4 regions of the Comamonas sp. w2-DMI genome follow, and region 3 is predicted to be linked to each of the others. Evidence: predicted binding sites of a transcription regulator. Region 3 holds the regulator's gene; each other region holds the start of a gene.

Region 1 (7,355 bases), on a different contig from region 3:
AGGCCGTGAGGATGGCCGGCCCCGCGCCGATGCCGAACCACACCACGAGGATGGGCACGAAGGCCGCCTTGGGCAGCGCGTTGAAGGCCGTCATCAGCGGGTAGAAGGCCGCGTAGGCCAGGCGCGACGAGCCGATCAAAAAGCCCAGCAGCACGCCCACCACGATGGCGAGGCCGAAGCCCGCCATCGTCACCCAGAAGGTGCGCCAGGCGTGGCCGGCGATGACGCCGCTGAACTCGGCCAGCTGCCGGCCTATGGTCATCGGGCTGGGAAAGATGAATTCCGACACGCCGAAGCCCGAGCAGATGATCTGCCACAGCACGATGACGGCCAGCAGCACCACCCACGGCGCCCAGCGTTCCACGTTCTTGCGTTGCATGCGATGTTCCCTCTGGTCTTATGGGTGGATGGCGGCGCCGCCGGCCGGGGCGTGGCGCATGGCGCCGATGTGGCCGCGCAGCTCGAGCACGATGTCGGTGAACTCGGGCGTATAGGTCAGCGCCAGATCGCGCGGACGCGGAAAGTCGATCTCGCGGCGCACGACGAAGCGGCCCGGGCTCCTGCTCATCACGTAGACCGTGTCGGCCAGGAACACGCTCTCGCGCAGGTCGTGCGTGACGAGGATGACGTTGAAGCCCTGTTCGGCCTGCAGGTCGCGCAGGATGCACCACAGCTCCTCGCGGGTGAAGGCGTCGAGCGCGCCGAAGGGTTCGTCGAGCAGCAGCATCTGCGGCTCGTGGATCAGCGCGCGGCAGATGCTGGCGCGCTGCTGCATGCCGCCCGACAGCTGCCAGGGGTACTTGTCCTCGTAGCCGGCCAGGCCCACCTTCTGCAGCAGCGTGCGGGCGCGGGCCTCGTACTCCTGGCGCCGGGCCTTGAACCGGCCGCGGTGCGGCTCGACGATCTCCAGCGGCAGCAGCACGTTGTCCACCGTGGTGCGCCAGGGCAGCAGCGACGGCGCCTGGAAGGCCATGCCCGAGATCTTGAGCGGCCCGGTCACGCGCTCGCCGGCCACGAGGATGCGGCCGATGGACGGCATCTTCAGCCCCGTGGTCAGCTTCATAAAGGTGGACTTGCCGCAGCCCGAGGGGCCGACGATGGCGATGAACTCGCCGCGGCGCACCTGCAGGTCGATGCCCTCCACGGCAAAGTGGTTGGCGCGCAGCAGCTCCTCGTTGTAGGCCAGCCAGACATCGCGGAATTCCACGAAAGGAGCTGCAGGGTCGGATTCAACAGATTGCATAGAAAAACCGGTTCAGGCGCTTGTGTGGAAAGCGCTGGTAGCTATTGAAATTGATGCTTACTTGCTGGGCAGCACATGGCGTTCGGCGGCCGTGGGCAGGAAGCTGCCGTTCCAGACGGCTTCCGGCTTGACCCGCGTCTTGGTTCCATACACATCCGAGACCTGCGATGCCATCAGCGCCAGGCGCGTGGGCGCGATCTGGCCGAAGCCTTCTGCGCGCGCGTCGGGGGTGTTCACCACGGTGGCAATGGCCAGTTGCAGACGACGTGTTTCCAGCTGTGTGTTGACGATGCCGTCGCGTTCCTTCACATAGGCAATGGCCGCGCCGGGGTCGGCCATGACTTCCCTGGCGCCCCGGGTGAAGGCCTGGAGGAAGGCCTTCACCGCTGCCGGGTTCTCCTTGATGAGCCGGGGGCTGGCGATGATGGCGTTGCCGTAGAGCTTGACGCCGTAGTCGGCGAAAGGCATCACGGTGATGTCGGCGGCCTTGACGCCGCGTGCCTCCAGGTTCAGCAGCGAGGTGAAGGTGAAGCCGGTGATCGCATCCACATCGCCGCGCACCAGCATGGTCTCGCGCAGCGGCGGATCCATGGCCGTCCACTGAACGGATCCCACCTGGTTGGCCTTGGCGAACAGCGCAAAGCCGCGCCGGCCCGCGTCGAACACCGGCGCGCCCAGCTTTTTGCCCGTCAGGTCGGCAGGCCTGGCGATGCCGCTTTTCTTCAGCGCCATCACCGAGGCAGGCGTGTTGTTGTAGACCATCATCACGGCCACGGGCTGGTTGGGTACGTCGGGGTTGTTGGCCTGGAACTCCATCAGCGCGGCCAGGTCGGCAAAGCCCATGTCGTAGGCGCCCGAGGCCACGCGCTGCACCACGCCGCCCGAGCCGCTGCCCGCGTCGATGGCGACATCCAGGCCTGCTTCCCTGAAGTAGCCCTTTGCAGCCGGCTGGAGAAAGAATGCGGCCGGGCCTTCGAAGCGCCAGTCGAGCTGGAATTTCAGCGGTGTGGCGGCCTGTGCCGGCGCCAGGCCGGCACAGGCGGACAGCGCCAGTACGGTGTGCAGGAACAGTCGTTTTTGCATGGTGGCTTCCTCTCTGATGAAATGAAAACGGGAATGGGGATCAGCTTTTCCAGGCTCCGCGGTGGGAGGCCGAGGCCTCCTCGATCAGCGCCGGGCCTATGCATTCGATGGGGTGCGAGGAGGCCGCGAAGACATCGCGGCAGGACAGCTCGGCGTCTTTCTGGTCCAGCCGCTCGCCACGGAAGGCGCGCAGCCGCACCGCGTCTATGCCGTAGACCACGCGGCCTATGGCGGACCAGAAGATGGCGCCTGCGCACATCACGCAGGGCTCCGCCGACGAATAGAGCGTGGCGCCCGCAAGCTGTTCGCGGGTGTGATGCGGACTGGCTGCGCGGATGGCCGACAGCTCGGCATGTGCCGTGCAGTCGCCGCTTTCGCCGTTGGCATTCGAGGCTTGTGCAAGCACGCTGCCGTCGGCGCCGACGATGAGCGCGCCAAAAGGCCGGTTGCCGCGCGCGCGGGCCCGGTCGGCCAGCGCAATGGCCTGGCGCAGATGGCGGCCGTCGTGCTCGTGGAGCCTGCATTCGACAGGCATGGAGGGGGTGGAATCTGCCATATGCATCCGCCTTCAGGCCTTGGCCGTGCGTGCCGCTGCCGTGGGCAGCAGGCTGCGGTTGAAGATGCTGTCGACGGAGGGCTGGGCCTTGAGCGAGAAGGCCTGGGCCACTTCCGCTATCTGTTGGGCCAGCAACTGCGGATGGATGTCGCCCAGGCCGTGCCTGTGCGTGTCGGCGCCGGCCACGTACTGGCGGGTGATGGCCCAGCGTGCCAGCTCCACCTTCTCGTCGAGGATGGGTTCGCGCTGGCGCATGGCGGCCAGCGCGGGGCCCGGATCGGCCAGGGTCTCGACGATGGCGCGGTTGCTGGCGCGCAGAAAGGCCGCGACCGCCTGGGGACGCTCGGCCATCAGGTTGCCGGATGCCAGGATGGCATTGCCGTAGAGGTGCACGCCTGCATCGGTATAGCGCAGCACGGCCAGCTCCTCGGGCTTCATGCGGGCGAACAGCGACACGGCCGAGTCGTGGAAATAGGTGGCCGCGTCCACGTCGCCGCGCACCATCACGTTGTCGCGCGCCGAGAATTCGGTGGTGGACCAGGTGAACAGGTCGGCCGGCAGGTTCTGCCTGCGGGCCACGATGGGCCAGGCACGGCGTGTGGACTCCACCGCCGCGGCAGCCACCTTCTTGCCCTTGAGGCTGGCGAAATCCTGGCCGATGCCGCGGTCCTTGCGGCCGATGATGACGAAAGGCGCCCGGTTGTAGTACTGGTAGACGGCCTGCACCCTGGCCGCGCCGGGGTTCTGTGCCTGGAACTCGATCAGGGCGCTGAGATCGCCCAGCCCTAGCTGGTAGGCGCCGCTGGCGACGCGCGTGATGGATGCCACCGAGCCCGAGCCCACGTCGATGGACACGTCCAGGCCTTCCTCGCGGTAGTAGCCTTTTTGCTGCGCCAGCAGGAATGGCGCTGTCTGGGACGTGATGCGGTAGTCCAGCGTGAACTTGAGCGGGACGAGAGTCCTGTCCTGCGCATGGGCCAGCGGCGCGCAGGCAACGGGAAGAGCGGCTAGGAAATGGCGGCGTTGCATGATGGATGTCTCAGGTCAGGAGGACAACAACCCCGCCTAGGCACCGGTGTCCGATGGCGGGAATGACATGAGCAATTTCCGGGCGCTGCGCGATGCGCAAGGCTGAACGCTTCTACTCGTGGAACCATTCAAGCAATAGGCGTGCCGGATTGCCTGCCGTGCATCGGCCTGCTGGAGATGCTTCAGCTTGGTGCCTGGGAGCCCTTTGCCGGGACCTGTTCGTTCGTGCCTCGCACCAGTTTGGGGCCGCTTCGGAAAGCGGCGCCCTGTGCGACGAACTGGCGCGCAACTTGCATTGCGCAGCGGCAAGAGTAGAAGCGTTCAGCGTGCACATGCGGCCTGCCCGGCCGGCCTCGCGGGTCATTGCTCTTGTCCCACAACCAAGGCAATCAAAGGAACCTGCCATGCATACGCTTCATCCCTCCGCTCCATCCACGGCCTATGCGCTGGGCGAACTCGACAAGGAATCCCGCATGGGCGGGATGGGCGAGGAAACCCATTCGCGCGAAGTGCGCATCGTCGATATCTCCGACTTTGAGGCGCGCCGTGCCGAGATCGCCGAGCAGATCTGGGCTGCTTCCGTCGAGATCGGCTTCTTCCAGGTCTCGGGCCACGGCATTGCGCTGGCTGATATCCAGGCCGCCTTTGCGCGCGCCGAGCAGCTTTTTGCATTGCCGCGCGAGACCAAGGCCCGGTGGCCCCTGGCGTGCAATGCAGGCTGGGAGCACAAGGCGCAGATCCGTCCCTCCACCAGGACGCCGGACCAGAAGGAGTCCTATCAGGTCACCCGGCCGCGCATGGAAGGCCTGTGGCCCACAGACCAGGAACTGCCGGGCTTTGAGCGGGCCACGCTCGATTTCGAGCACCAGTGCTGGACCGTGGGCATGCAGTTGCTGTCATGCTTTGCGTGGAAGCTGGGCTTCGATGACGATTTCTTCACCCGCGCGCACAACCCCGCGTCGCCTGCCTACCAAAGCACGCTGCGCATGCTGCATTACTTCGCGGTCGATCCTGCGCTCAAGGGCGAACTGGGCCTGTGGCGCGCGGGCGCGCACACCGATTTCGACTGCCTGACGCTGCTGTTCCAGCGCGAGGGGCAGGGCGGCCTGCAGGTGCTGCCGGGCAAGGAGATGGAGTCGCGGCAGTGGACTTCCGTGGAGCCGGTGGAGGGCGTGATCACCTGCAATATCGGCGACATGCTCATGCGCTGGAGCGACGATCGGCTGCCGAGCAACTTCCACCGCGTGCGCAACCCGCTGCCGCACGAATACCAGGGCGCGCGCTACAGCCTGGCCTTCTTCTGCCAGGCCAACGAGGATGCCGTGATCGAGGGGCCTGGCAAGAAATATCCTCCCATCACCGCAGGGGAGTATCTGCGCCAGCGCATCAGCGCCAATTTCTCCAGCCGCTACTGAGCGATTGCCCCGGGCGTCAGGCCGCCATGAAAAAAGCCGCCAGGTCTTGTGACTTGGCGGCTTTTTCGGTGTCTGGTGCCCGGGGCCGGAATCGAACCGGCACGCCTTGCGGCGGGGGATTTTGAGTCCCCTGCGTCTACCAATTTCACCACCCGGGCTGGCGTAGTGCAGATAGAAATTATGGCACAGTATTGTTCATGAAAAATTATTTGACCATCGAACATGCTATCGGTCACACGCCGCTGGTGGCATTGCAACGCATTGGCGCGGATGCAAACCGTGAGCGCGGCAACGTGGTGCTGGGCAAGCTCGAAGGCAACAATCCCGCCGGCTCTGTGAAGGACCGGCCTGCACTGTCCATGATCCAGAGGGCGGAGGAGCGCGGCGAGATCAAGCCCGGCGATGCGCTGATCGAGGCGACCTCGGGCAACACCGGTATCGCGCTGGCCATGGCGGCGGCCATCAAGGGCTATCGCATGATTCTCATCATGCCCGAGGACCTGTCCATCGAGCGCGCCCAGACCATGAAGGCCTATGGCGCCGAGCTGATCCTCACGCCCAAGAGCGGCGGCATGGAATATGCGCGCGACCTGGCCGACCAGATGGTGGCCCAGGGCAAGGGCGTGCTGCTGGACCAGTTCGCCAATCCGGACAATCCGCGCGCCCACTACGAGACCACGGGCCCGGAACTGTGGGAGCAGACGGGCGGCGAGATCACGCATTTCGTGAGCGCCATGGGCACCACGGGCACCATCACCGGCGTGGCCAGGTTCCTCAAGGAAAAGAACCCCGGCATCAGGATCATCGGCGCCCAGCCCGCCGAGGGCTCGCGCATTCCCGGCATCCGCAAGTGGCCCGAGGAATACATGCCCAAGATCTACGACGGCAGCTTGGTCGACGAGCAGGTCTCGGTAACCCAGGACGATGCCGAGGACATGGCCCGCCGCATGGCGCGCGAAGAAGGCATTTTTGCCGGCATCTCGGCTGCCGGCGCCTGCTGGGTGGCCCAGCAGATCGCCGAGCGCGAGCGCAATGCGACCATTGTTTTCGTGGTCTGCGACCGTGGCGATCGCTATCTCTCGACAGGCGTTTTCCCCGCCTGAACATTTCTTTTGAGCATGGATGCAGCGCCCCCTTCAGAGGGGCGCTGCGCATTGCCGGCGCTTGACGCCGCGATCACCAGGAAAGTGGAGGGTTTCATGGCCTATGAGACACGTTTCTGCACCAACTGCAGCACCGAGCTGCAGTGGATTACCGCCACGGAAGACAGCGGCAATGTGGCGCGGCTGCGCTGCCAGGCCTGCGGCTGGACGCATTGGGGCAATCCCACGCCCGTGCTGGCGGCCGTGGTCGAGGGCGATGACGGCCGTGTGCTGCTGGCGCGCAATGCGCTGTGGCAGGAAGGGGTGTTCGGCCTGATCACCGGCTTCATGGAGGCCGGCGAGTCGCCCGAGGCCGGCATTTGCCGCGAGGTGCTGGAGGAGACCGGGCTGAAGGTCAAGGCGCTGCGCCTGCTGTCGTGCTCCGAATTCCTGCGCATGAACCAGGTTCTGATTGCCTACCATGTACGCGTGGACGGCCGGCCCGAGGACGTGAAGCTTTCGCCCGAGCTGCTGGAATACCGCTGGCAGACGGCAGAGGAGTCGCTGTGCTGGCCCGCTGGCACGGGCTATGCGCTGGCCGAGTGGATTAAGCAAAAGGGCTTCGAGCCGCGCTTTGGCGCCTTCCGCCCTGGGCAAAATCCCGAGCCCGACCCGGCGCGCTGGCCTGTGAAGTACTGGGCCGAGGACCCGCGCTTTGTTGTGGCCCCCGCGCTGGACTGAAAGCCTGCCGGGCAAAGACCGCGTCGGCCTTGCCATGGCGCGGCTTTCCTAAAATCCTGTGCCATGCAGCGAGGCGGTCCGGCCGGGCCGGATCTGCCGCCGCGTCAGGAATCTTCAAATGCACATAGACCAAGAAATCGATACCCGCGGGCTGAACTGCCCGCTGCCCATCCTCAAGGCCAAGAAGGCGCTGGCGGCCATGGAAA
Region 2 (7,355 bases), on a different contig from region 3:
CGCCTGCCGGGCGGGATGCGGGAGTCCATGTCGGCAATCCGCTGGGTGGTCAGCGGGTGGCTGCGCAGATAGGGCCAGCTGCCGTTGTCGTTGAGGCGGCTGGCCTGCTCGAGCTTGCCGAACATGCTCACAAAGCCCTGGGGCGAAAAGCCGGCCGGCGCCATCAGGCTGTAGCCCATGCGGTCGGCTTCGCTTTCCATGGCGCGCGAGAAATTGAGCTGGTTCTGCACGGCCAGCGCCGACCCTCCCGTCATCAGCGCCATCGCCGCATCGGGGCTGCGCGTGGCCGCCAGCGCGCCGAGAATCATCGAGGCCAGCATCAGCGGGGTCTGCCTTCCCTGCTGCGCCATCAGCCGCGCGATATGGCGCTGGGTGATGTGGCTGGTTTCGTGGGCCAGCACCGAAGCCAGCTCGTCCCCGCTGCCGACCACGCCGATCAGGCCCAGGTATACGCCCATATAGCCGCCGGGCAGGGCAAACGCATTGACCTGGCGGTCCTTGCCCAGCAGCAGCGTCCAGGCAAAGCGTTCCTCGAGCTCGGGCGACAGCTCGCCGCGCTTGCGCGCCGCGTCCTGCAGATGCAGCCAGATGCCCTCCACATATTCCTGCAGTACCGGATCGTCCAGATAGTCGGGGTCGCGGTACAGCTCCTTGGCGATCTGGTCGCCCAGCCGGCGCTCTTCCCCGGTGGTGATGGACGAGGCGCCATCACCCAGCGTGGGCAATCCCTGGGACAGCACCGGTGGCGCGGTGCACTGCAGTGCTATCGCAATGGAAGCTGCCAGCGCTCTGGCAGCAAGGGTTCTATGCTGTTTTCTTGTGAAAAATGGCATGGCGGTCACGGATGCATCGGCTGGGAAGAGTCACGGCTATCATGCCTTGGTTGCCTGGCAGGGCCGGAAGATTCCCGCTCTGGCCGGCTTTTACATTCTTCCTGCTGCTTGCCCACCATGCATTTTTCGCTTTGGCAGCAAGCGGTGACGATCTTGCGAGAAAACCAGCCATGTCTTCCTTGACCCATTTCGACGCCCAGGGCCAGGCCCATATGGTGGATGTCGGCGCCAAGCCCGCCACCCACCGCATCGCCATAGCCGAAGGCCGCATCACCATGCAACCCGAAACCCTGGCCATCGTTCAAAGCGGCACGGCCAAGAAGGGCGACGTGCTGGGCGTGGCCCGCATCGCCGCCATCATGGCGGCCAAGAAGACCAGCGACCTGATCCCCCTGTGCCACCCGCTGGCCCTGACCCGTGTGGCCGTGGACTTTGAACTCCAGCCCGAAACCAGCTCCATCCTCTGCACCGCAACCGTGGAGCTGAAGGGCCAGACCGGCGTGGAGATGGAGGCCCTGACCGCCGTGCAGGTCGGTCTATTGACCATCTACGATATGTGCAAGGCGGTGGACAAGGGGATGGTGATGGGGGGAGTGAGGGTGCTGGAGAAGCGGGGGGGGGAAGTCGGGGAATTGGATGGCCTGCGATTAGCTTTTTAAATCGCTAACCGAGGAAATATTCGTCTTTAAACTAATTATTTTTAGCGTCTAACTAAGACTAATTATCTCATTTAATAAAATTACAAGAATTTATAAAATAAATTTATCTTAAAAAGAAATTTGTAGTTAGAAATAAATTTTCATAAGAAAAAAGGCCTCATTTAAAATGAGGCCTTTTACTATTTAAAGTTTATTGTTAAGACGATGCAGCTTTGAAATCTGAGCCACCGGGAATATCACCAACAGAGCAGCTACCAGGCAACAACTTCTTCAATTCAGCCTTTGCGTTCGTTGAGGCCATGCACTTCATGCCACCAATCTGTTGGCCCGTAAGACCACCCTTGTCTGCTCCTGCCAAATCTGTAGTTGCAATGTTGGTACCATCTTTTTTCAGAGGTACAAAGTACAGGTACTCGCCGTCAGGAATGCCAAGTTCCTTGTTGGCCGTATCTTTGAGAGTCAAGCGAGCTGCGCCAATATCATTCGTCGCGATTTCAAGTACGTACTTTCCAGCCACGGGCTTGCTGTTCGCTGCAGGAATTTCGCAGCCCCAGCCACCAGGGCCGGGGTTTGTGGCAGAGAGTGCGTCCATGGAGGTCTGGTATTTAGCTGAAACGTCAGAGCGACATGCCGATCCTTGTAGCACCACCTCAGCAAAACGCGACTTGGCCATATAGCTTTGATAAGCAGGCAAAGCCACGGCGGCCAGAATACCGATGATCGCCACGACGATCATCAGTTCGATCAGGGTGAAACCCTTTTGGATGGAACGCTTCATGTTTACTCCCTCGGTTGTAAATGACGCAGTGGATGTAAGCAACTGCCGTGCCAAGTAGCGCAAGTAGTGTTCAAGCGCATCAAATGTGTCTTTGTGTATCTAAAACACAATTAAGAACATTTTTGGCATGTGGATACATGGGAGTGACGTTTTTGTCAGTTTGAATGGCGTTTCTTGTGACGCGAAAGGCTGCAGTTCCGGCCAGGAGTGCGCTGGTCGATGCTGGCTGTACGCTGTCCTCGGGTGTGACTGCAACTGTTGAATGTCAGAGTCGAGGGTAGGAGCGACGTCGAGCGTCATTCCCCCACTACAAACTGCATCTGCGTGCCCGCCAGTTCCACCATATCGCCGTGCAGCAAAGGCACGGGCAGCGGGCCGACATTCTGGCCGTTGAGCTTGAGGGCGGTGCTTTCGCCTTCAATGTGGGTGAGCACAAAGCCATGGGGCTTTTGTGTGATGGAGGCAATGGCCACGCCGGGCTTGCCCAGGGTGGTGACCACTTTGTAGAGCGCGACTTCCTGGCCGGCCAGGCCGCCGGTGAGCATGCGGATGGTGGCGCGGCGCTGGGTGGGAAGTGCAGGGACTCCCTGCAGCGTGGAGGAGAAGCTGGACACTTCGCCAAAGCCCGAGGGGCTGCTGAGCTTGCTGCCCAGCCCGTGGGTTTCGCCAGCCGTGGCCGCCATGGCCTTGAGCGTGGCGGTCAGGCCGTGGCGCCTGGAGGGCTTGTCCGCCTCCTCGTCCAGGAAGCGGATCTTGTAGCGGCCCACATCCAGCAGGTCGCCATTCTTGAGCGTGCAGCGCTCGATGGCGTTGCCGTTGACATGGGTGCCATTGGTGCTGCGCAGGTCTTCGATGGTGACGAGGCCGTTCGCCATGGTCAGCACGGCATGCTCGCCGCTGACGGCGAGGTTGTCGATCACGATGTCGTTGTACGGTCGGCGGCCCAGGGTGGTGCGTTCCTTGGTGAGCTGGACCTCCTTGATCACAGCACCGTCGATAGAAATGACCAGAGTGGGCATGCTGAAAAAGCTCCTGTCTTGGGCCAAGGGCTGGCCTTGGTCATTGCCATTATCGTAACTGTTTGAAACCAAGGCAGGGCCGGGCGGAGATTCTACAAAGCTTCCCAAAGCCAGGCGCTGCGGTGGAGTGGCGCGTGTTCGGCAGTGCCGGTTTCCGGCCTGTTCATCAGGCCTTGCCATGTTCTGCTGCCGCATCCGTCTGCCGTCCTGCGGGAAAAGAGACCGGCGGTCGCTGATGCGCTATGGCGCCGTCAGTGAGTCCGGTCCTGCTTCAACGGCTGTCGACTCCATCAGGATGACGCCGATATTGTCTTTGCCGCCCGCTGCATTGGCGGCCTGCACCAGAGCGGTCAAGAGGATGGGCAGCGGAGCTTGTTCGGCGAACAGTTTCCCGATTTCTTCGTCGCTCAGCATGTCGGTCACGCCGTCGGAGCACAGCATGATGCGGTCGCCGGCCTGCAGCGGCCAGCGGCTGATGTCGGGCTCGACCTCGTGGCCCACGCCCAGCGCGCGCGTGACCAGGTGGCTCAGGCCGGAGCTGCGGGCGTCCTGCTCGCGGATATGGCCGGCGTCGATTTCCCGCTGCACCAGCGAATGGTCATGGGTGATGCGGGTCAGCGCGCCCTGGCGCCAGCCGTAGGCCCGCGAATCGCCGAGATGAGCGAAAACCACTTCCTCCGGCAGCACGGCGGCCGCGACCACGGTGGTGGCCATGCCGCGGCAGCCGGGCGTGCTGCTGGCCGCGGAAAAAATGGCGGCATTGGCCAGCTGCAGCGCATCGCGCAGCGCCGTTTCCAGATGGGCGGGCGCAGCCGGAGCATCCTGCAAGGCGGCGGGCACCAGTTTCACCGCCATGGCGCTGGCGATTTCGCCGGCGCTGTAGCCGCCCATGCCGTCGGCCAGCACGGCGACGGGCCAGGGCCTGGCATCCGGGTGGATGGCGACGGCATCCTCGTTGTTGCTGCGCTGCAGCCCCGTGTCGGTCCGCGCCACCATGTGCACGGCGGGCCGGACGACGTTGGATGTGGAGCGCGGCAGGGGCGACGGGGGCAGCATGGGAGGGTGGCGCAAGAGGCGGCGAGACCGGGAACCGGCTCCTGATCTTGGCATGGCGGTGCTTCCATGAAAAGGCCGGGGAGGGTGCCCGTTACGCAAGCGGTATGAAATCAGGAGCGGGCAGCGCTTGCTGCTCATTGGGTATGGGGATGTTAGAGCCTGTTATTGAGAGGCAGCAGGCGCAAGTAGCTCCTTTTTCGGGAGCTTATCTCTCCATCCGTCACGCCGCTGCGCTGCGGTTGGCCCGGGCCTGCAAGGCCTTGCCGGTCACTACCACCAGCAGCGCGCCGGTGGCCGCCGCCGCATAGTGGATCCATGGCGTGGCCTCGGCAAGCGCGGCCAGCACGGCATCGCCGGTGGTGGTTTCCCCGGCCACCCAGCCGATCAGGGCCGCGCCCAGCGTGACGATGACGGGAAAGCGGTCCATGAGCCTGATCATCAGCGTGGAGCCGAAGACCACCAGCGGGATGCTGATGGCCAGTCCCAGGATCAGCAGCAGCATGTCGCCGCGGGCCGCTGCGGCCACGGCGATCACGTTGTCCAGGCTCATGACCAGATCGGCCAGCAGGATGGTGCGTATGGCGGCCATCATGCCGGTTCGGGCCGTCTGGCGGTCTGCGTCATCGGCGCTGTCGTCCTCGCGCAGCAGGCCCACGCCGATCCACAGCAGCAACAGGCCGCCGATGATCTCGACAAAGGGCAGCTGCATGAGCCGCGCGGCGACCACCGTGAGTGCGATGCGCAGCACGACGGCGGCGCCGGAGCCGAACACGATGGCCTTTCTCTGCTGGTGCGCCGGCAGGCCGCGCGCCGCCAGCGCAATCACCACGGCGTTGTCGCCCGAGAGGATGATGTTGATCCAGACGATCTTGAACAGGCCGATCCAGAAATCGGCGGCAAGCAGGGCTTCCATGGGCAGGCTTCCTTTGCCCAGGTGCATGTTTCCGCCAGGATGCGCCGTGCAGCGCGCAAGAGAAGCGGCATTGCCGCCTGGGTCGATGACGGTCCAGTTTAGTCATCTGCCGCGCCGTGGCGCGGGGCACTATTGCTGCTGGCGTCATGGACATGCGCCGCGGGCTTGCAGGAGCGCGGTGCGCGGTGTACCGCCCGGCACATGCCGGCTTGGTGCAGGCCGGCTTGGCGCAGGCCCAATGAAAAACGCACTGCCGGTGCAGTGCGTTTTCAGGGGCTGGCAGCCGCATCGGCCGCTGCCGGGTCGGGCCGCGTTCAGGCCGCGCTGGCTTCTTCCTGCGGCTTGCGGGCCTGCATGAACTTGCCCAGGCCCACGACCAGGATGGCGCCGGCCGCGGCGGCCACATAGTGCAGCCAGGGGGCGTTTTCCACAAAGCCGTGCAGCACCTTGTCGTTCATGATGGTCTCGCCGCCGACCCAGCCGATCAGGGCGGCACCCAGCGTGACGATGACGGGGAAGCGCTCCATGAGCTTGATCATCAGCGTGGAGCCGAAGATCACCAGCGGGATGCTGATGGCCAGGCCCAGGATCAGCAGGACCATGTTGCCCTGGGCGGTGGCGGCCACGGCGATCACGTTGTCCAGGCTCATCACCAGGTCGGCGATCAGGATGGTGCGCACGGCAGCCATCATGGAGCTGGTGCCCTTGGATTCGCCTTCGCCGTCCTCGTCGCCGGTCAGCAGCTGGTAGCCGATCCACAGCAGCAGGCAGCCGCCCACGATCTGCAGGAAGGACAGCTCCAGCAGCTTAGCTGCGACCACGGTCAGCACGATCCGCAGCACGACGGCCGCGCCCGAACCGAACATGACGGCCTTCTTCTGCTGCTCGGGCGGCAGCGATCGTGCGGCCAGCGCGATCACCACGGCGTTGTCTCCCGACAGGATGATGTTGATCCAGATAATCTTGACGAGGCCGATCCAGAAGTCGGCGCTGCTGAGAAATTCCATGGTCACTCCGCGTTATGAATGGAAAAGCGCCATGGGATACCCATGGCGCTGATCTTTTATTGGGTGACGGCAGTTTAGTGGCTATACCTGCCTGTATCTGTTCGTGAAACTGCGTAAGTGCTCACAGTTTCACGCACCCTTGATGCTCGCTTTTACAGCAGGCCCTTGAGCAGGCGGCCCATTTCGGAAGGATTGCGGGTGATGGTGAAGCCGCACTCTTCCATGATGGCCAGCTTGGCATCGGCCGTGTCGGCGCCGCCGGAGATCAGCGCGCCGGCGTGGCCCATGCGCTTGCCGGGAGGGGCCGTCACGCCGGCGATGAAGCCGACCACGGGCTTCTTCATGTGTTCCTTGCACCAGCGGGCGGCTTCGGCTTCGTCGGGTCCGCCGATTTCGCCGATCATGATCACGGCGTCGGTGTCGGGATCATCGTTGAAGGCCTTCATCACGTCGATGTGCTTGAGGCCGTTGATCGGGTCGCCGCCGATGCCGACAGCGGAGGACTGGCCGATGCCCAGTTCGGTCAGCTGCGCCACGGCTTCGTAGGTCAGTGTGCCGGAACGGGACACCACGCCCACGCGGCCCTTCTTGTGGATGTGGCCGGGCATGATGCCGATCTTGATCTCGTCAGGCGTGATCAGGCCGGGGCAGTTGGGGCCCAGCAGCAGCGTCTTCTTGCCGCCGGCGGCTTCCTTGGCCTTCATCTTGTTGCGCACTTCCAGCATGTCGCGCACGGGAATGCCTTCGGTGATGCAGATGGCCAGGTCCAGGTCGGCTTCCACGGCTTCCCAGATCGCGGCGGCAGCGCCTGCGGGCGGCACGTAGATCACGGAAACGGTGGCGCCAGTGTCCTTGGCGGCTTCCTTGACGGAGGCGTAGATCGGCACGTCGAAGATCTTTTCGCCGGCCTTCTTGGGGTTCACGCCGGCCACGAAGCAGTTCTTGCCGTTCGCGTACTCGATGCACTTCTCGGTGTGGAACTGGCCCGTCTTGCCGGTGATGCCTTGGGTGATGACGCGAGTGTCTTTATTGATATAGATAGACATGTTCTGTTCTCCGGGCCTTACTTGACGGCTTCGACGATCTTGGT
Region 3 (7,355 bases):
CCGCTGCAGGCCAACTGGCGCGAGATCCGCGAGGAAGCCGTCAACCTGCACAAGAACATGCAGATCAAGGCCGCCGCCAACAACGACGACGCCGGATTCAACTCCTTCTTCAAGACCGGCTGGAAGCGCTTTTACCTCAAGTGGTACGGCGATGCCCACCCCTCGGCCATGGAGCTGTGCCCCAGGACCACGGCCCTGGTCAAGTCCATTCCCAGCGTGAAGGCGGCCATGTTCGCCGAGCTGCCGCCGGGCGCCAAGCTCAACCTGCACCGCGACCCGTATGCGGGATCGCTGCGCTACCACCTGGCCGTGCTGGCGCCCAACGACGACCGCTGCATGATCGAGGTCGACGGCCAGCCCTACAGCTGGCGCGAGGGCGAGGGCGTGATCTTCGACGAGACCTATATGCACTGGGCCGAGAACCGCAGCGAGGGCAACCGCATCGTGCTGTTCTGCGACGTGGAGCGGCCCATGACCAACCGCTTCGCGCAGTGGCTCAACCACTGGCTGGGCAAGAACGTGGTGGCCGCGGCCAGCTCGCCCAACAACGAAGGCGATCCGCGCGGCTTCATCAGCCGCATCTTCAAGATCTCGTTCTACATGGGCCAGTACCGCCGCCGCTTCAAGGCCTGGAACAAGACGGTCTACAAGATCACCAAGTTCGGCCTCATGCTGGCCGCGCTGGCCCTGCTCATCTGGTGGCTTGTGCCGAGCTGACGCGCTGAAGGCCTGCGCGCGCTGCGCCGCCGAGGGCCCGATCCCGGGCCCGCCAAAAAACCGCCCTGCGCTGCAGAGGCGGTTTTTTTACAGCGCCTTGCGCAAGGTCGTGGTCGGGATCTTGAGCTGCTCGCGGTACTTGGCCACGGTGCGGCGCGCGCATTCGATGCCCTGTTCCTTGAGCATGTCGGCCAGCTTGGCATCCGACAGCGGCTTCCTGGGGTCCTCGGCATCGACGAACTGCTTGATCAGCGCGCGCACCGCCGTGCTGGACGCGCTGCCGCCGGTCTCCGTGCCCAGGCCCGAGCCGAAGAAGTACTTGAGCTCGAACGTGCCCTGGGGCGTGGCCATGTACTTGGCCGTGGTCACGCGGCTGATCGTGGACTCGTGCAGGCCCAGCGCATCGGCGATGTCGCGCAGCACCAGCGGGCGCATGGCCAGCTCGCCATGCACGAAGAAGTTCTTCTGCCGCTCCACGATGGCTTCGGACACACGCAATATGGTGTCGAAGCGCTGCTGGATGTTCTTGATGAACCAGCGCGCCTCCTGCAGGCGCTGCTGCAGCAGGCCGTGGCTTTCCTCGCCGCGGTGGCGGCGCAGCACGCCCGCATAGACGTCGTGCACCTTGAGCTGGGGCATGACGTCCGGATTCAGCCGCACCGCAAACTCCACGCGGCCCGCACCTGCGCGCACCGGGCGCACGATGACGTCCGGCACCACGATCTGGCGCTCCACATTGGCAAAGCGCCTGCCCGGGCGCGGCTCCAGGCGCGCAATCAGGGCCATGGCCTCGCGCAGCGCTTCCTCGCGCGCGCCGCACAGGCCGGCCAGCTTGCGCACATCGCGCCGGGCCAGCAGGTCCATGGGCTGGGCGCAGATGGATTGCGCCAGCTGCAGCAGGGACAGGCGCGCGGGCGTCGTGCCTTCGTCCTCGGCCTGCTGCAGCAGGTCGCGCAACTGCAGCTGCAGGCATTCGGCCAGATCGCGTGCCCCCACACCGGCGGGCTCCAGGCTCTGCAGCAGCTTGAGCGCGATGGCAAAGCGCTGCTCCAGCTCCTCGCGCTCTTCCAGGTCGCCACCGGCCAGGCCGGCGGCCAGCTCTGCCAGCGGCTCCTCGAGGTAGCCGTCGTCGTTGAGCGATTCGATCAGAAAGCTCAGCGCCGCGCGGTCTTCCGCGCCCAGGTGCAGGCTCAGCGCCTGGCGGTGCAGATGGTCGGTCAGGCTTTCATGCTCGCACGCCAGGCTGATGGCGTCGTTTTCTTCGTCATCCGCCTGGCGGCCCTTGGCCGCCGGGGCTGCAGAGATATCCCATTCGCTGCTGCCCTCGCCGCCCCATTCCCCGTCCAGACCGCCGGCGTCGCCGTCGTCCGGGCCGTCATTGCCGCCGGTGTTCCATTCCAGCGTTTGCGGAGTTTCGGCGGGTGCGGGTTCCGCTATGAATTCGGAAGCTGCTTGCGCCTGGTATTCCGAATTCTCAGAGCGAAATTCATCTGCAATCAAGGATTCATTGGCGCTGGCAGCTATTGCTTCGTGAGCATCGGCTTCGCCTTCCGTCTCCCGTTCGAGAAACGGATTGTCGTTGAGCATCTGCTCCACTTCCTGCGCCAGCTCCAGCGTGGACAGCTGCAGCAGCTGGATGGACTGCTGCAGCTGCGGCGTGAGCGACAGATGCTGGGAGACCCTCAGCGACAGGCCAGGCTTCATGGACGCCTACATCCTGAAGTGCTCGCCCAGGTACACGCGGCGCACGTCGGCGTTGTCCACGATTTCCTCGGGCGTGCCCTCGGCCAGCACATGGCCGTCGCTGATGATGAAGGCGTGGTCGCAGATGCCCAGCGTCTCGCGCACGTTGTGATCGGTGATGAGCACGCCGATGCCGCGGTCCTTGAGGAAGCCGATGATGCGCTGGATCTCGATCACGGCAATGGGGTCGATGCCGGCAAACGGCTCGTCCAGCAGGATGAAGCGCGGCTGCGTGGCCAGGGCCCGGGCGATCTCCACGCGGCGGCGCTCGCCGCCGGACAGCGCCAGCGCGGGCGACTGGCGCAGGTGGTCGACGCGCAGCTCCTTGAGCAGGCTGGTCAGCCGCTCCTCGATCACTTCGCGCGTCAGATTTTTGCCCTGCTCGTCCTTTTGCAGCTCGAGCACGGCGCGCACGTTGTCTTCCACGTTGAGGCGGCGGAAGATCGACGCCTCCTGCGGCAGATAGGACAGACCCAGGCGCGAGCGCTGGTGGATAGGCATGTTGCTGACGTCATGCTCGTCGATGAAGATCTGCCCGCCGTCGCTGCGCACCAGGCCCACGATCATGTAGAACGAGGTGGTCTTGCCCGCGCCGTTGGGGCCCAGCAGGCCCACGACTTCGCCCTTCTGGACGGAAAGCGAGACATCCTTGACCACCTTGCGGCTGCCATAGGACTTGGCCAGGTGCCGGGCCTGCAGACGGCTTTCGGCCACGGCGTTGCTGCTGTCCATGCTCATTATTTCTTCTCGCCGCCGATGGTCAGGCTCTGGCGCAGGGGTTCGCCGGCAGGCACGGCCGGCTTGGCCGCGGCCCCCGGGGTCGCGCCCGGCGTGCCTTCCTTGGGCGCCATCACGGCGCGCACGCGGCCGCCCTGGCCCACCGAGGAGCTGGGCAGCCCGCCGCTGGTCTTCTGGCCGTCGACGGTGTAGACGTCGGTGATATTGTTGTAGACGATGATCGAGCCCGTCACCTCGTCGCTGAGCTGGCCGCCACGGTAGCGGCGCATCTCGCCGCGGCGGATGAACTTGACGATATCGGCCTTGCCGTCGTACTCGATGGTTTCGCCCTCGCCTTCGATGAATTCATCGGGCTGGCCGCGTTCGGTATCGCGCTTCTGGCGGAAAAAGGCGCGCTTGCCCGGCTCGGCCTTGACCACTCCGTACTGGTAGCCTTCGGCATCCTGGCGCACGTCCAGCTGGGCGCCGCGCAGCACGATGGTGCCCTTGGTCATCACCACATTGCCGGTGAAGACGCTGGTCTGCGCCAGCTCGTCGTGGCGCAGCGCGTCGGCTTCGATGTTCATGGGCTTGGCGCTGTCGGCCTTTTCGGCCTGCGCCATGCCGGCAAAGGCGGCCAGGGCCGCTGCCAGCACGAGGGGGGAAAGTCGTTTGGTCATGGAGGGCACGTTTCTTGCATACATTGTAGTCACACCCTTGGTCCGGACCCCGCCAGAAAAAAGCCCGCACAACGGCGGGCTGTCTGCAAAGCGCTGGCGCAGCTTGGTGAATCAGGCCTTGCGGCTGGAGGCGATCAGCTGGTCCACCACGCGCAGCACATTGGTCATGTTGCCGGCCTTGGTGCCATCGGTGTAGTAGCGGCCGGCCACGCCCAGAGCGGGTACGCCTTCCAAATCATATTCCTGCTGCAGCTGCGTGGCCTTGCGCACCTGGTTGGCCACGGAGAAGGAGCCGAACATCTCCTTGAACTTGGCCATGTCCACGCCCTGCTTGCCCATCCAGTCGAAGATCTGGTCTTCCTTTGACAGGTTGATGCGCTCCACGTGGATGGCATGGAACACCTTGGCATGCATGGTGTTCACGAGGTTCATGCCTTCCAGCGTGTAGTAGAGCTTTTGCTGGGGTACGAAGGAGGCATTGAAAGCCACTGGTACGCGGTGCACGACCACGTCGGCCGGCGCCGCATTCTTCCAGGCCGCAAACTGGGGCTCGAAGGCATTGCAGTGCGGGCAGTTGTACCAGAAGAATTCGATCACCTCGACCTTGCCGGCAGGTGCGCTGACCTGGGCTGGCTTGGCCAGCTTGACATAGTCCTTGCCTTCCTTGGGCGCGGCGGCCTGGGCCCAGCTGGCGGAGGTGCCCAGCGTCAGGGCGCTGGCAGCGGCAGCCGAAGCGGCCAGGGAAAAATTGCGGCGTTTCATCTCAACAAACTCCTTGAGTTCAAGTCTGCAATATCTGAGGCGCCTGCCTCACAAAAGTTCAACCAGCGCACCAAACTGGCACACCCAAAGCAAGAACCGCCCGCAGTAAAGGCCGTCGTTCCCCTTGAGGGCGCCTGGCTAGGGGAAGCCGCGCAGCGGCTCAGGAGGCAACGCTACTTTGCCGCCCGCACCAGTGTCGATTCCACGCCGGCGCCGTCGAGCTTGCCCTTGAGTTGCTCGGCATCGTCGCGCTTGGTGAACGGGCCTACGCGCACGCGAAAGACGGTGATACCGTTCTGCTCGCGCTCGCTGATGCGGGCTTCCCAGCCCAGCATGGCCAGCTTGGCGCGCTGGGCCTCGGCTTCGTTCTGGCGGCGGAAGGCGCCGGCCTGGACGAAGTAGTTGAAGCCGCTCTCGGCGGCCTGGGCCGCCTGCGCTGCCTTGTCCTTTTCCGCCTTGGCCTTGTCGGCTTTGTCGGCGGCGGCGGAGCGCTGGCGCACCAGGTCGCCCAGCGGGTCCGTGGAGGACGGCGCCCCATGGCCTGCGGCCGGCGTGCCAGGTACCGCAGGCACGGCCGGCACCGCGGGCGTACCGCCGGCCACGGCTGGCGGCTGCACGATGGCCGGTGCGGCGGTGCCGGGCGCCGGCTCGTTTGCGCCTGGGGCTGCCGGAGCCACGGCCGGGGGCAGCGGCGCCTTGCTTTGCAGCGGCGCGTTCGGGTCCCAGTTGCGGTTGCGTTCGGCTTCTGCCGCATCGCGGTCCGTGTTGTTGCCGCCCTTGTTCAGGAACGGAACCGGCACCTTGGTCACATACACGGCGACGGCCAGCGCAGCGCCCAGGCCGATGATCATGCCGAAGATGAGCCCCAGGATGGTGCCGCCACGTTGCTGTTTCTTCATAAGTCGCTTATCGCAGTGTCGATTACATGCGCTCGGGTGCGTCCACACCCAGCACGGCCAGACCATTGTGCAACACCTGGGCCGTGGCGGCGACCAGGGCCAAGCGAGCCAGCCTGACCTTTTCGTCATCGACCAGGATGCGCTCGGCGTCGTAGTAGCTGTGGTAGCTCGATGCCAGGTCGCGCAGGTAGAAGGTCACGTCGTGCGGCGCATTGCCTTCGGCGGCGGCCGTCAGCATCTCGGGGTACTTGGCCAGCATCAGCATCAGGGCCTGGGCCTGCGGGCCTTCCAGCGCCGACAGGTCCACGTCCTGGAGGGCTTCGACTCCCGCGCCCCCCTGCTCCTGCCAGCCACGCAGCACGGACTGGATCCGCGCATGGGCATACTGCACGTAGTACACGGGGTTGTCGTTGTTCTGGGCCACGGCCAGGTCCACGTCGAAGGTGTACTCGGTGTCGGGCTTGCGGCTGAGCAGGAAGAAGCGCACCGCGTCCTTGCTGGTCCACTCGATGAGGTCGCGCAGCGTGACGTAGGAGCCCGCGCGCTTGCTGATCTTGACCTCTTCGCCATTGCGCACCACGCGCACCATGGTGTGCAGCACATAGTCAGGATAGCCGGCGGGAATGCCCACATCGGCGGCCTGCAGGCCGGCGCGCACGCGGGCGATGGTGCCGTGGTGGTCCGTGCCCTGGATGTTGACGACCTTGGTGAAGCCACGCTTGAACTTCTGGATGTGGTAGGCCACATCGGGCACGAAGTAGGTGTAGTGCCCGTCGGACTTGCGCATCACGCGGTCCTTGTCGTCACCGTAGTCGGTGGACTTGAGCCACAGCGCGCCGTCCTGCTCGTAGGTATGACCGTTGGCGATCAGGCGCTGCACCGCGTCCTCGACATAGCCGTTGGTGTAGAGGCTGGACTCCAGGTAGTACTGGTCGAAGCGCAGGTTGAAGGCCTGCAGGTCCTTGTCCTGTTCGTTGCGCAGGTAGGCCACGGCGAACTGGCGGATGTTGTCGTAGTCCTCGACATCGCCGTTGGCTGTGAATTCGCGGTCGTCGGCCTTGACGGTTTCCTTGTTCAGGAAGGCCTGGGCGATGTCGGCGATGTAGTCGCCGTTGTAGAACTTCTTGGATTCCGGATTCTCCGGATCGGTGGGCCAGCATGCGTCGCCGGGCTTGAAGCCCTTGGCGCGCAGCTGCGTGCTCTTGGTCAGCGTGTCGATCTGCACGCCCGCGTCGTTGTAGTAGAACTCGCGGTGCACCTTCCAGCCCTGGGTGGCGTAGAGGTTGCTGATGGCGTCGCCGATAGCGGCCTGGCGGCCGTGGCCCACGTGCAGCGGGCCCGTGGGATTGGCCGAGACGAATTCGACCAGGATGTTTTCACCGCGGTCGGCCTGGTAGCCGAACCTGGCTCCTTCAGCGAGCACTTCGCGCACCACCTGCTGCTTGGCGGCGGGCTTGAGGCGGATGTTCAGAAAGCCGGGACCGGCGATCTCGATGGCATCCACCCATTGCCGGAAGGCCGGCGTGGCTTCGAGTGCGGCCTTGAGCTGTTCGCCCAGTGCGCGCGGATTGGCCTTCAGGGGCTTGGCCAGCTGCATGGCCGCCGTGCAGGCGAAGTCGCCATGGGCTGCCACCTTGGGATTTTCAAACGCAGCGCGTGCGCCGGCGCCGGGCGATAGTGTTTCGAGCTCGGCAGCCAGGGCCGCGAGCAATTCCTGTTTGACGGAGAGCATCGGGCGATTTTACGTGGGCGCCCGCATCCATGCTGCGGCCAACGGGCAATTGCGCGGTGCACGGGCCACAGCGCGTTGCCGCTACATGCCGCGCGCCCAGAAGAT
Region 4 (7,355 bases), on a different contig from region 3:
TGCTGCTGGCAAGCCGAGCCGGCACCGTGGGCCAGCTGCTGGCCGAGCCCGGCAGCTACGTGGTGCAGGACCAGCCGCTGCTGGTGCTGGCGCCGGCCGAGGGCGATGCCGCCCATGCCCAGGCCGAGCAGCGGGCGCAGGACCCGGACCATATCCGCGCGGACCTGCAGCGCGTTCTGGACCGCCATGCCTTCACGCGGGACGCGGCGCGGCCCCAGGCCATGGACAAGCGCCATGCCCAGGGTGGCCGCAGCGCGCGCGAGAACATCGCCGACCTCTGCGACGAGGGCAGCTTCATCGAATACGGCGCGCTGGCGATCGCCGCGCAGACGCGCCGGCGCAGCATCGAGGATCTGGTGGCCAACACGCCGGCCGACGGCATGGTCACGGGCATGGGTTCCATCAATCGCGCGCAGTTCGGCGAGGAGAAGGCGCGTGCCGTGGTCATGGCCTATGACGCCACCGTGCTGGCCGGCACCCAGGGCTCTCGCAACCATGCCAAGACCGACCGCATGCTGGGCATTGCCCTGCAGCAGAAGCTGCCCGTGGTGCTATTCGCCGAAGGCGGCGGCGGGCGCCCCGGCGATACCGACACGCCCGTGGTCGCAGGCCTGCATGTGCACACCTTCGCTGCCTATGCGGCGCTGTCGGGCCAGGTGCCCGTGGTGGGCATCGCGCACGGGCGCTGCTTCGCGGGCAATGCGGCGCTGCTGGGATGCAGCGACGTCATCATCGCCACGCGCGCAAGCACCATCGGCATGGGCGGGCCGGCCATGATCGAAGGCGGCGGCTTGGGCGTGTTCAAGCCCGAGCAGGTCGGTCCCAGCGGCGTGCAGCATGCCAACGGCGTGATCGACATCCTGGTCGATGACGAGGCCGGGGCCGTGGCCGCGGCCCGGCACTACCTCTCGTTCTTCCAGGGCCGCACGCATGAATGGAATGCTCCTGATACGCGGCTGCTGCGCCATGTGGTGCCCGAGAACCGCCTGCGCGCCTACGACACGCGCGCGGCCATGGCGCACCTGGTGGACCAGGGCAGCCTGCTCATGCTGCGCACGGGCTTTGGCGCCGGCATCCACACGGCGCTGGGGCGCATCGAGGGCCGCCCCGTGGGGCTGCTGGCCAACAATCCCTCGCACCTGGGCGGGGCCATCGATGCCGATGCCGCCGACAAGGCCGCGCGCTTCATGCAGCTGTGCAATGCGCATGGCATCGCCATCGTCAGCCTGGTCGACACGCCCGGCTTCATGGTCGGACCCGAGGTGGAAAAAACAGGCCAGGTGCGCCACGTCAGCCGCCTGTTCGTCACGGCCGCCAAGCTGCGCGTGCCGTACTTCAGCGTGGTGCTGCGCAAGGGCTACGGCCTGGGCGCCATGGGCATGACGGCGGGCAGCTTCCATGCGCCCATCTTCAACGTCGCCTGGCCCACGGGGGAGTTCGGCGCCATGGGCCTGGAAGGCGCGGTGCGCCTGGGTTTCCGCAAGGAACTCGAAGCCCTGCCCGAAGGCGCCGAGCGCGATGCGCTGTTCCAGAAGCTGCTGGCCCAGCAATACGCCCACGGCGAGGCCATGCACATGGCCAGCACGCTGGAAATCGATGCCGTGATCGACCCTGCCGAGACGCGTGCCTGGCTGGCGCGCGGGCTGGCCGGATCGCGCCTGCGCGACGAGCCCACGCGGTTTGTCGATACCTGGTAGCCGCCGTGGCGGACCCTGGAAGAAGGCCGCAGCCTTGCCGGAGGCTGCGGCCCTTGTTTTGGGGGCCTGCCGGGCGCCCTCCACGACGCGCGCGCGGAGCTGCTTGCTGGCGCTGGACGCCCGTCTTCCCATGCTAAGCTGGAAGTCTTGACTCAATATCCGGCCGCGCCCGGCGTGGCCCCGGCCGCGGCTTCGGCAAGCGCAGCGCGGCCCCTGTGACTGGAGATAACCCATGCCCGGACTTCTGCCCGATATCGATCCCGACGGCCTGCTCGAATTCTCGGTGGTCTATACCGACCGCGCGCTCAACCACATGTCCAAGCGCTTCATCGGCGTGATGCAGGACATCCTGGGCACGCTCAAGCATGTCTACCACGCCCATACCGCGGTGCTGGTGCCCGGCAGCGGCACCTTCGGCATGGAGGCCGTGGCGCGGCAGTTCGCCAACAAGGAAAAAGTGCTGATCGTGCGCAACGGCTGGTTCAGCTACCGCTGGACGCAGATCTTCGACGAGGGCGGGCTGGGCGGCGGCTCGGTGGTGTGCAAGGCGCGCCGCCAGGGCCCGGGCAGCCAGGACCCGTGGGCGCCGTGCCCGGCCGGGGACGTGGCCGCGGCCATCCGCGCCGAAAAGCCCAAGGTCGTCTTTGCGCCGCATGTGGAAACGGCCAGCGGCATTCTGCTGCCCGACGAATACCTGCGCACCGTGGCCGATGCGGCGCACGAAGTCGGCGCGCTGTTCGTGCTCGACTGCGTGGCCTCGGGCGCCATGTGGGTGGACATGGAAAAGACCGGCGTGGACGTGCTGATCTCCGCGCCGCAAAAGGGCTGGAGCAGCTCGCCCTGCTGCGCCATGGTCATGCTCTCGGCCCGCGCGCGAGAGGCCATCGAGCATACCCAGAGCTCCAGCTTTTCCTGCGATCTCAAGAAGTGGATGCAGATCGCCGAGGGCTATGAAAAAGGCCAGCACGCCTATCACACCACCATGCCCACCGATGCGCTGGTGCGTCTGCGCGACGTGATGCTCGAAACCCGCGAATACGGCTTTGCCAAGGTGCGCGAGGAGCAGATCGCGCTGGGCGCCAAGGTGCGCGCGCTGCTCGAGTCCCGGGGCTTCCCGAGCGTGGCGGCCGAGGGCTTCAAGTCGCCCGGCGTGGTCGTCAGCTATACCACGGACCCCGAGATCCAGAGCGGCCGCGCCTTTCTCAAGGTCGGCTTGCAGACCGCTTCGGGCGTGCCCCTGCAGTGCGACGAAGGCCCGGACTTCCAGACCTTCCGCCTGGGCCTGTTCGGCCTGGAGAAATGGCACCAGCCGGACCGCAGCGTGGGCCATCTGTCCAAGGCGCTGGACGATATCGGCATTGCACCGGCCAAGGCCTGAACACGAGAAGGACTTCCATGAAGAAACTGCCATTGAAATCGCAGGCGGCATGGGCCCTGGCGGCCGCAGCCCTGTTTTCCGGCCTCTGCGCGCATGCGGCGCAGCCGGTGACCACGCCCAGCGGCCTGGTCTACGAAAGCATCACCGAAGGCACGGGCGCCAGCCCCAAGGCCACGGACACGGTCAAGGTGCACTACCGCGGCTACTTTCCCGAAACGGGCAAGGAGTTCGACAGCTCCTATGCGCGCCAGCAGCCCATCGACTTTCCGCTCAATGGCGTGATTCCCTGCTGGACCGAGGGCCTGCAGAAGATGAAGGTCGGCGGCAAGGCCAAGCTGACCTGCCCGCCCTCCATCGCCTACGGCAGCCGCGGCGCGGGCCGCGTGATTCCGCCCAACGCCACGCTCAACTTCGACGTGGAGCTGCTGGACGTCAAGAGCCGCTGACCGGCCCGGCGGGCATCAGCGCCTGATGCCGAGGCGCCTGGCCAGGCGCTGCAGGTTGGCGCGGTCCATCTGCAGCTCGCGCGCTGCGGCGGCCCAGCTGCCGTGGTGGCGTGCCAGGCTGGCGCTGACCAGGTCGCGCTCATAGGCGGCCACCGCCTCGCGCAGGCCGGCTGGCGCTGCGGCAGGCAGGTCCGTCACGGCCAGGCCCGGCAGGGCCGGCGACGCGGCCAGGGCGGGCGCGGTGCCCGCCTCCCGCGCGTTTCTCCCATCCCACAGGTCATGGGCGCCCAGCGTCACGATGCGCGGGCGCGAGCCGCCGCGCGCCGGCGCGCTGCCGGTGTTGCCCCGGCTCAGGGCCTTGAGCACGGCCCGGCTGATCAGGTGCTCCAGCTCGCGCACATTGCCGGGCCAGTCATGCGTGAGCAGGGCCGACTGGGCCCCAGCGTCGAGCCGCAGCCCGCCCAGCTGCAGGCGCGAGCGGTTTTCCTCCAGGAAGTAGCCGGCCAGCAGCAGCACATCGCTGTCGCGCTCGCGCAGCGGCGGCACGCTGAGCGGATAGACGTTGAGGCGGTGGTAGAAGTCGGCGCGCATGCGGCCGGCGCGCACATCCTCGGCCAGGTCGCGGTTGGTGGCCGCGATCACGCGCACGTCCACATGGTGCTCGCGGTCCGAGCCCAGGCGCTGCAGCTGCCCGCTTTGCAGCACGCGCAGCAGCTTGGCCTGCACGGGCAGCGACAGCTCGCCCACCTCGTCGAGGAACAGCGTGCCGTGGTGGGCCTGCTCGAACTTGCCGCTGCGCTCGGACAGCGCGCCCGTGAAGGCGCCGCGCACATGGCCGAAGAGTTCGCTTTCCACCAGGTTGTCGGGCAGTGCCGCGCAGTTGATGCTGATCAGCGGCTGGCCGGCGCGGCCCGATTGGGCGTGGACGGCGCGGGCCACCAGTTCCTTGCCCGTGCCGGTCTCGCCGGTGATGAGCACGCTCAGGTCGCTGGCCGCGACCAGGGCCACATCCTTGGCCAGCTGGCGCATGGCAGGGCTGTGGCCCAGCATTTCGCGCTCGCCGCTGGCGGCCGGATGGCCCGAGGCGGGGGCGCGCGCCGAGCGCGCCAGCTGCGCGAGCTGGTGCACGCGCTCGGCCGTGGCCACGGTGGCTGCGGCCAGGTTGCTGAAGGCCTGCAGCAGCGCGAGCGAGGCCGGGTCGGCAAAGCGGCCGGGCTCCAGCGCATCGAGCGTGAGCAGGCCCCAGGGCAGGCCGCCGGCCTGCAGCACGCAGCCCATGCAGTCGTGCACATGCAAATGGGCAATGGTCTGGCCGTGGTTGGCCACCAGGCCGTCATAGGGGTCGGGCAGCGGGCTGTCGGGCGCAAAGCGCATGGCCTGGCCGGCGGCCAGCAGCTGGGCAAAGCGCGGATGCTCGGCCAGCCGGAAGCGCCGGCCCAGGGTATCGGGCACCAGCCCGTCGATGGCCACGGGATGCAGCCACTCCCCGTCCAGGCGCAGCAGGGCCACGGCATCGGCGGGCAGCAGGGTGCGCAGCGCGGCGAGGAGGCGGCGCAGGCGTTCGCGCTCGGGCAGGTCCTGGGCCAGGTCGGCCACCAGCGGGATGACGGCGTTGAGAATATTGGATGTAGTCATAACGACACTGATTGATGTCATAAAGTCTACAACTGGATGGTGTCGATTTGACTGTGCATGGCGCAAGTCCTTGTTCTGGAAGAAGCCATTGGCTGGCACGGCGATTGCAATGTTCTTGCCGATCCCGCCAGCGGGCGGGCCACGACCAAGGAGTTTTTCCGTGCTGACCGAGAACCAACGCGCCATTGTCAAATCCACCGTACCGCTGCTCGAGACCGGCGGCGAGGCGCTGATCACCCATTTCTACAACACCATGCTGGGCGAGCATCCCGAAGTGCGCCCGCTGTTCAACCAGGCCCACCAGCAAAGCGGCGCCCAGCCGCGTGCGCTGGCCCACAGCGTGCTGATGTATGCCAAGCACATTGACCGGCTCGAAGCCCTGGGCGACCTGCCCGCGCAGATCGTCAACAAGCACGTGGCGCTGCAGGTGCAGCCCGAGCACTACCCCATCGTCGGCACCTGCCTGCTGCGCGCCATCCGCGAGGTGCTGGGCGCCGAGATCGCGACCGACGAGGTGCTGGCCGCCTGGGGCGCGGCCTACCAGCAGCTGGCCGACATCCTGATCGCCGCCGAGCGCAGCGTGTACGACCGCACGGCCCAGGCCGAAGGCGGCTGGCGCGGCGAGCGCGCCTTCACCGTCGAGAAGAAGGTGCAGGAAAGCGCCGAGATCACGTCTTTCTACCTGGTGCCCGCCGACGGCGGCAAGGTCATTGCCCACCTGCCGGGCCAGTACATCGGCCTGCGCGTGACGGTGGACGGCCAGGAGCAGCGCCGCAACTACTCGCTGTCGGCACCGGCCAACGGCAGGAGCCTGCGCATCAGCGTCAAGCGCGAGCCCCGCGGCAAGGTGTCCAATTTCCTGCACGACCAGGTGCAGGCGGGCGACACGCTGCAGCTGTTCCCGCCGGCCGGCCACTTCACGCTGCAGGACAGCGACAAGCCGCTGGTGCTGATCAGCGGCGGCGTCGGCATCACGCCCACGCTGCCCATGCTGGCCACGGCGCTGGCCGCCCGGCGTCCCGTGACCTTCATCCACTGCGCGCGCGAGCGCTCGGTCCATGCCTTCCGCGAGCGCATCGACCAGCTGGCCGCCGAGCATCCGCAGCTCACGCGCTACTACTGCTACGACCGCGCCGTGCCCGAGGACCAGGCCGATGCCGTCGGCTATCTGTCCGAGCAGCAGCTCAACGAATGGCTGCCCGCCTCGCGCGATGCCGACGTGTACTTCCTCGGCCCGCGTCCGTTCATGCGCGTGCTGCGCCGCCTGCTGCGGAATGTGGGCGTGCCCGACAAGCAGGTGCGCTACGAGTTCTTCGGCCCGGCCGAGGCGCTGGCATGATCGCGGGCGGAGCCGGCGCTGAAGCAGGCAGGCGCAGGGCTGCCTGCTCATGAAAAAAGAGCTGCTTGCGCACTGCCTGCAAGGAATTTCATGAATTCTGTTGAAGAATTCCTTGTGGATTCAGCGCAAGATGCTCTTTTTTAAGAAGCGAAGCGAGCCGGGCAGCTGCGGCATTCCATCCATGCCCGCCTACATGGCGGCCCATGCGCGGGCGCTACCATGGCGCGTCCCGGAGCCGCGCCTGCGGCCTGCCCGCCTGTCTGCCCCTCCTCGCCCATGGATTCCAGCGCCACTCCCGTTCTCGACCGTCTGCTCGCCGAAGGCGTGATCCGCCCGGACCACCATGCGCAGGCGCGCACGCGGCTGCAGGACCTGGAATGCGAGCCCCCTGGCAGCCTCGGCGGCGTCCTGCTGTGGCTGATGCACGAGCGGATTCTGTCGGTGCAGGACCTGGAGGAGATGGAGGAACTGGCGGTGTCGCAAGGCATGTTTGCCGGAAATGCCACGCGCCGGCAGGCGCTGCAGGAAATGCGGGCGGCCATGCAGCAGGAGATCGCGCAGCTTCGGCAGCAGGCGCGCCCGCGCTTGCCCTGGCTGGCCCTGGGCGGTGCGGCGGCCCTGGCGGCGGCCGTGGCCTGGTATGTGCTGGTACCGGCCGCGCCGCCGCGCTGCGACGACGCCGGCATCCAGCAGGCCCTGCGCATGGGCATGTTCCGCGCGCGCATGAAGAAGCTCCTGTCCGCCGAGCCGCCCGCCTCGGACATGTTCACGGCCACGTTCTCGGATGTCGAGGAGCTGGGCTACCTCAAGGCCCAGCGTTCGCGCGGCTGCGTGGCCACGGTGAAGATCGGCGAGCAATC

Evidence for each region. The regulator sigma-54, encoded in region 3, starts transcription at its own class of promoters, with help from an activator protein. The targets are predictions, from matches to a motif close to TGGCANGNAANCTGCTTT.
Region 1: the regulator sigma-54 is predicted to act here: its motif matches at 4,191-4,208, upstream of V8Z74_RS21880 (isopenicillin N synthase family dioxygenase).
Region 2: the regulator sigma-54 is predicted to act here: its motif matches at 2,306-2,323, upstream of V8Z74_RS12620 (pilin).
Region 4: the regulator sigma-54 is predicted to act here: its motif matches at 5,250-5,267, upstream of hmpA (NO-inducible flavohemoprotein).

Annotation. Positions count from the first base shown of each region.
Region 1 is NZ_JBANEL010000027.1:35,647-43,001, reverse strand. It holds gene V8Z74_RS21905 (ABC transporter permease) at 1-379, opposite strand, end outside; gene V8Z74_RS21900 (ABC transporter ATP-binding protein) at 398-1,243, opposite strand; gene V8Z74_RS21895 (ABC transporter substrate-binding protein) at 1,301-2,326, opposite strand; gene V8Z74_RS21890 (nucleoside deaminase) at 2,367-2,882, opposite strand; gene V8Z74_RS21885 (ABC transporter substrate-binding protein) at 2,895-3,911, opposite strand; gene V8Z74_RS21880 (isopenicillin N synthase family dioxygenase) at 4,316-5,326, shown strand; tRNA gene V8Z74_RS21875 (tRNA-Leu) at 5,400-5,484, opposite strand; gene cysM (cysteine synthase CysM) at 5,524-6,429, shown strand; gene V8Z74_RS21865 (NUDIX domain-containing protein) at 6,526-7,149, shown strand; gene V8Z74_RS21860 (sulfurtransferase TusA family protein) at 7,268-7,355, shown strand, end outside.
Region 2 is NZ_JBANEL010000010.1:120,006-127,360, forward strand. It holds gene V8Z74_RS12610 (M48 family metalloprotease) at 1-833, opposite strand, end outside; gene moaC (cyclic pyranopterin monophosphate synthase MoaC) at 1,004-1,492, shown strand; gene V8Z74_RS12620 (pilin) at 1,689-2,270, opposite strand; gene V8Z74_RS12625 (FHA domain-containing protein) at 2,567-3,289, opposite strand; gene V8Z74_RS12630 (Stp1/IreP family PP2C-type Ser/Thr phosphatase) at 3,530-4,285, opposite strand; gene V8Z74_RS12635 (TerC family protein) at 4,566-5,258, opposite strand; gene V8Z74_RS12640 (TerC family protein) at 5,573-6,265, opposite strand; gene sucD (succinate--CoA ligase subunit alpha) at 6,418-7,311, opposite strand; gene sucC (ADP-forming succinate--CoA ligase subunit beta) at 7,329-7,355, opposite strand, start outside.
Region 3 is NZ_JBANEL010000007.1:190,066-197,420, forward strand. It holds gene V8Z74_RS10050 (aspartyl/asparaginyl beta-hydroxylase domain-containing protein) at 1-717, shown strand, start outside; gene V8Z74_RS10055 (RNA polymerase factor sigma-54) at 805-2,421, opposite strand; gene lptB (LPS export ABC transporter ATP-binding protein) at 2,428-3,192, opposite strand; gene lptA (lipopolysaccharide transport periplasmic protein LptA) at 3,198-3,857, opposite strand; gene V8Z74_RS10070 (thiol:disulfide interchange protein DsbA/DsbL) at 3,969-4,619, opposite strand; gene V8Z74_RS10075 (SPOR domain-containing protein) at 4,793-5,518, opposite strand; gene argS (arginine--tRNA ligase) at 5,541-7,250, opposite strand; gene V8Z74_RS10085 (DUF2214 family protein) at 7,332-7,355, opposite strand, start outside.
Region 4 is NZ_JBANEL010000035.1:5,662-13,016, reverse strand. It holds gene V8Z74_RS23450 (acetyl-CoA carboxylase family protein) at 1-1,697, shown strand, start outside; gene V8Z74_RS23445 (aminotransferase class V-fold PLP-dependent enzyme) at 1,930-3,075, shown strand; gene V8Z74_RS23440 (FKBP-type peptidyl-prolyl cis-trans isomerase) at 3,093-3,521, shown strand; gene norR (nitric oxide reductase transcriptional regulator NorR) at 3,537-5,156, opposite strand; gene hmpA (NO-inducible flavohemoprotein) at 5,317-6,495, shown strand; gene V8Z74_RS23425 (hypothetical protein) at 6,715-7,355, shown strand, end outside.